Regions from separate parts of the Geobacillus sp. BMUD genome, predicted to be linked through region 1. Evidence: a T-box and tRNA genes for the amino acid it is inferred to sense, from the RefSeq annotation. Region 1 holds a T-box; the other holds one or more tRNA genes.

Region 1 (2,357 bases):
CTGGTTGGCGGTGTTTTGTTTGACCGGATCGGCGGGTTTCGCGTTTTGTTGGCCGGAGCGGTGTTGACGATGGCCGCGCTTGCGGGGTTGAACGTTTGGCACGGCTGGCCGCATTATGCGGTGTTTTTGGCGCTTGTCGGCATCGGCAGCGGCGTCGTCTTTCCGGCGGCGTCGGCGTACGCCGGGGCGATTTGGCCCGAAGGGGGGCGGCGGGCGTTCAACGCCTTGTATGTCGCGCAAAATATCGGCGTTGCCGTCGGTTCGGCGCTTGGCGGGTTTGTCGCTTCGTATTCGTTCTCGTTCGTGTTTTTGGCCAATCTATTGCTTTATGCGGCGTTTTTGGCGATCGTCACGGTCGGATTGCGGTGCATCCCGCTTTTGCCCCCGGCGCGAACGAAACGGCCGGCAGAAGCGGAAAAAGCGCCATCCCGTGCCGTGGGCTGGGCGCTCGCCCTCCTTTGCGCCGGCTATGGACTATGTTGGTTAAGCTATGTCCAATGGTCGACGACGATCGCCGCCTATACGCGCGAGCTCGAGATACCGGTCGGGCAGTACAGCTTGCTTTGGACGATCAACGGCGCGTTGATCGTCTTGGCCCAGCCCGTGCTGTCGTGGGTGATCCACCGCTTCATGCCGGGGATGAAACGACAAACGGTGATCGGGTTTGCCATTTTCGCCGTCTCGTTTGCGATGCTGTTTGGCGCCGATTCCCTTGTTGAGTTTGCCGCCTCCATGGTGGTCCTCACCATCGCCGAAATGATCGTCTGGCCAGCGATTCCGGCAGTGGTGAACGAATTGGCGCCGCAAGGGAAGGCTGGGTTGTACCAAGGCATCGTCAACGGTACGGCCACGGCCGGACGGATGATTGGACCGGTCATCGGTGGTTGGATTGCTGACGCCTTCGGAATGAAGCTGCTCATTGGGATGCTCGTCGCGTTTGCCCTGTTGGCGGTGGCCGCATCACTTTTGTACGACCGCTGGCTGCCGAGGCCGACGGAAAAGGCGGGAGAAAAAACGGCTGCGACCATATAGGTTTCAACTTGCAATTGATCGACAAATTTTTTAAAATAATAATAAGTTTGCCATTCGAAACAACAAAGCGAACAACGGTGAAGAGGAGCAGTAGCGGGCTTGACGGACGGCAGAGAGTTGACGGATGGTGCGAGTCAACCGAAGTCGGCCCGTGAACTCGCCTCGGAGTTGCCGGCGTGAACGGTCATCGACAGCGCCGGCCGTCCATCCGCGTTAAGGAAGAAAGCGGGTGCGCCATGTGCGCGCCAAAAAGGGTGGTACCGCGGGAAGCGCGCCTCTCGTCCCTTTGCGTGGGGATGGGAGGTTTTTTTGTACATACTTTCGTCCATGATGCAAGTAGAAGCAGAATCTTGATAGGAGGAGTGCTGCGATGAGCTTCAACCACCGCGAAATCGAAAAAAAATGGCAGGACTATTGGGAGAAAAACAAAACGTTCCGCACGCCCGATGATGACGACAAACCGAAGTTTTACGTGCTCGACATGTTCCCGTATCCGTCCGGCGCCGGCTTGCACGTCGGCCATCCGGAAGGGTATACGGCGACCGACATTTTGGCGCGCATGAAGCGGATGCAAGGGTACAATGTCCTTCATCCGATGGGCTGGGACGCGTTCGGGTTGCCGGCCGAGCAGTATGCGCTCGATACTGGAAACGACCCGGCCGAGTTTACGCAAAAAAACATCGACAACTTCCGCCGGCAAATTAAATCGCTTGGCTTTTCGTACGATTGGGATCGCGAAATTAACACGACCGATCCGAACTATTACAAATGGACGCAGTGGATTTTCTTGAAACTGTACGAAAAAGGGCTTGCGTATATGGATGAGGTGCCGGTCAACTGGTGTCCGGCGCTCGGCACGGTGCTGGCGAACGAGGAAGTGATCAACGGCCGGAGCGAGCGCGGCGGGCATCCGGTCATCCGCAAGCCGATGCGGCAATGGATGCTGAAAATCACCGCGTACGCCGACCGCCTGCTTGAAGATTTAGAGGAGCTCGACTGGCCGGAAAGCATCAAGGAGATGCAGCGCAACTGGATCGGCCGCTCGGAAGGAGCGGAAATCGAGTTCGCCGTCGACGGCCATGACGAGACGTTCACCGTCTTCACGACCCGTCCGGATACGCTCTTTGGCGCGACGTACACCGTCTTGGCGCCCGAGCATCCGCTTGTGGAGAAAATCACCACGCCGGAGCAAAAGCCGGCCGTTGACGCCTATTTGAAAGAAATTCAAAGCAAAAGCGATCTCGAGCGCACCGATTTGGCGAAAGAAAAAACGGGCGTGTTCACCGGCGCGTACGCCATTCATCCGGTCACCGGCGAGCGGCTTC
Region 2 (2,357 bases), on a different contig from region 1:
CTCGTCGGGCTCATAACCCGAAGGTCGCAGGTTCAAATCCTGCCCCCGCAACCAATATGGTCCCGTAGTGTAGTGGTTAACATGCCTGCCTGTCACGCAGGAGATCGCGGGTTCGAGTCCCGTCGGGACCGCCATTGCTTCAAAATCGTGAAAGATGGAGAATTGACTCGGCAATCGATGAAAAGGAAAATATGGCTCGGTAGCTCAGTCGGTAGAGACGAGCATCAGCATCATCGAGTCAGCTGCGAGTTGCCTCGACGCATTACACTTCCTTGAATCGGCTAGTAGAGGAAGAGGCACAGAGAAATTCAACGAGCGAGTTAAAAAATAACATATGGCTCGGTAGCTCAGTCGGTAGAGCAAAGGACTGAAAATCCTTGTGTCGGCGGTTCGATTCCGTCCCGAGCCACCATATAAGATATACATGCCGGCTTAGCTCAATTGGTAGAGCAACTGACTTGTAATCAGTAGGTTGCGGGTTCAAGTCCTGCAGCCGGCATTCTATTCCTTACTAAATCCTTAAGCCATTAAACCAGCAATCGTGAGCCATTAGCTCAGTAACGAGCGATGCATCTTCGGGATTGCTTCGAGTTGTCCCGACGCACTGGACACCGTCGAATCAGCTAGCAGAGGAAGGGACATCGTCAAATATCTGAAGTGTATACCTAACCACGAGCCATTAGCTCAGTAGGTAGAGCATCTGACTTTTAATCAGAGGGTCGGAGGTTCGAGTCCTCCATGGCTCATCGTCTTGCGGAAGTAGTTCAGCGGTAGAACACCACCTTGCCAAGGTGGGGGTCGCGGGTTCGAGCCCCGTCTTCCGCTCCACTTCCGCCGGGGTGGCGGAATTGGCAGACGCACAGGACTTAAAATCCTGGGGTAGGTAACTACCGTGCCGGTTCGAGTCCGGCCCTCGGCACTTGTGCGCTCGTAGCTCAATTGGATAGAGCATCTGACTACGGATCAGAAGGTTAGGGGTTCGAATCCTCTCGAGCGCGTTTTATCGGGAAGTAGCTCAGCTTGGTAGAGCACACGGTTCGGGTCCGTGAGGTCGCAGGTTCAAATCCTGTCTTCCCGATTTATCATGGGGCCTTAGCTCAGCTGGGAGAGCGCCTGCTTTGCACGCAGGAGGTCATCGGTTCGATCCCGATAGGCTCCACCTTTTAACCTTATTCAATTTGGCGGTGTAGCTCAGCTGGCTAGAGCGTACGGTTCATACCCGTGAGGTCGGGGGTTCGATCCCCTCCACCGCCACTATTGTCGGACCTTTAGCTCAGCTGGTTAGAGCAGACGGCTCATAACCGTCCGGTCGTAGGTTCGAGTCCTACAAGGTCCACCATTATTATTGTTGCTTTTTTGGAGGAGTACCCAAGTGGTTGAAGGGGTCGGTCTTGAAAACCGAGAGGCGCCGCAAGGCGCGCGGGGGTTCGAATCCCTCCTCCTCCGCCATGCTTTGTGTCGGATGAAGTGTGAATGTGTTTGAATCATGCCGGCTTAGCTCAATTGGTAGAGCAACTGACTTGTAATCAGTAGGTTGCGGGTTCAAGTCCTGCAGCCGGCACCAGTATACGGCTACGGCGACTATGGCGAAGTGGTTAACGCACCAGATTGTGGCTCTGGCATGCGTGGGTTCGATTCCCACTAGTCGCCCTTTTCTTTATATTTTATTCGTTATATGCGGGTGTAGTTTAGTGGTAAAACCTCAGCCACGAGCATCGGCATCATCGAATTGGCTTCGAGTTGCCTCGACGCATCCAGCTTTCTTGAATAGGCTGGAAGAGGAAGAGGCATGGAAAAAGCGTGGTGGGTATTCAATCAAAATCATGTGCGGGTGTAGTTTAGTGGTAAAACCTCAGCCTTCCAAGCTGATGTCGTGGGTTCGATTCCCATCACCCGCTTTTGATGGTGGGCCTATAGCTCAGCTGGTTAGAGCGCACGCCTGATAAGCGTGAGGTCGGTGGTTCAAGTCCACTTAGGCCCATTATTTCCCATTGAGTGTTTTTTGACTATTTGTTATAATAGTGTGCGAATAATGTTCCATCGTTCCACAGCAACAGCGGGCGACGAGCATTTGCATTATTGCTCCGACGCATCCGTTATCCTTGAATCAGCTGGTAGAGGAAGGGATAGAATAAGTTTGAAGAATGTTTCTTAATTATTCCGCAATAGCTCAGCGGTAGAGCAACCGGCTGTTAACCGGTAGGTCGTAGGTTCGAATCCTACTTGCGGAGCCATGTCACGGAGAAGTACCCAAGTGGCTGAAGGGGACGGTTTGCTAAACCGTTAGGTCGCAGTTTTGCGGCGCGCGGGTTCAAATCCCGCCTTCTCCGCCATGATGGCCCGTTGGTCAAGTGGTT

The links. A T-box is a leader RNA that pairs with one kind of tRNA and senses whether it is charged. The one in region 1 lies ahead of leuS (leucine--tRNA ligase), so its partner is inferred to be a tRNA-Leu.
Region 2: it has a tRNA-Leu gene. The T-box ahead of leuS (leucine--tRNA ligase) is inferred to sense a tRNA for this amino acid. The anticodon was not compared.

The regions. Positions count from the first base shown of each region.
Region 1 is NZ_SDLA01000002.1:391,056-393,412, reverse strand. It holds gene ETC05_RS05670 (MDR family MFS transporter) at 1-1,032, shown strand, start outside; T-box leader at 1,101-1,321, shown strand; gene leuS (leucine--tRNA ligase) at 1,403-2,357, shown strand, end outside.
Region 2 is NZ_SDLA01000007.1:662-3,018, forward strand. It holds tRNA gene ETC05_RS09525 (tRNA-Met) at 1-54, shown strand, start outside; tRNA gene ETC05_RS09530 (tRNA-Asp) at 59-134, shown strand; tRNA gene ETC05_RS09535 (tRNA-Phe) at 337-412, shown strand; tRNA gene ETC05_RS09540 (tRNA-Thr) at 427-499, shown strand; tRNA gene ETC05_RS09545 (tRNA-Lys) at 674-746, shown strand; tRNA gene ETC05_RS09550 (tRNA-Gly) at 754-828, shown strand; tRNA gene ETC05_RS09555 (tRNA-Leu) at 834-919, shown strand; tRNA gene ETC05_RS09560 (tRNA-Arg) at 925-998, shown strand; tRNA gene ETC05_RS09565 (tRNA-Pro) at 1,005-1,078, shown strand; tRNA gene ETC05_RS09570 (tRNA-Ala) at 1,087-1,159, shown strand; tRNA gene ETC05_RS09575 (tRNA-Met) at 1,181-1,254, shown strand; tRNA gene ETC05_RS09580 (tRNA-Ile) at 1,263-1,339, shown strand; tRNA gene ETC05_RS09585 (tRNA-Ser) at 1,359-1,449, shown strand; tRNA gene ETC05_RS09590 (tRNA-Thr) at 1,489-1,564, shown strand; tRNA gene ETC05_RS09595 (tRNA-His) at 1,578-1,650, shown strand; tRNA gene ETC05_RS09600 (tRNA-Gly) at 1,828-1,898, shown strand; tRNA gene ETC05_RS09605 (tRNA-Ile) at 1,908-1,981, shown strand; tRNA gene ETC05_RS09610 (tRNA-Asn) at 2,160-2,234, shown strand; tRNA gene ETC05_RS09615 (tRNA-Ser) at 2,241-2,333, shown strand; tRNA gene ETC05_RS09620 (tRNA-Glu) at 2,338-2,357, shown strand, end outside.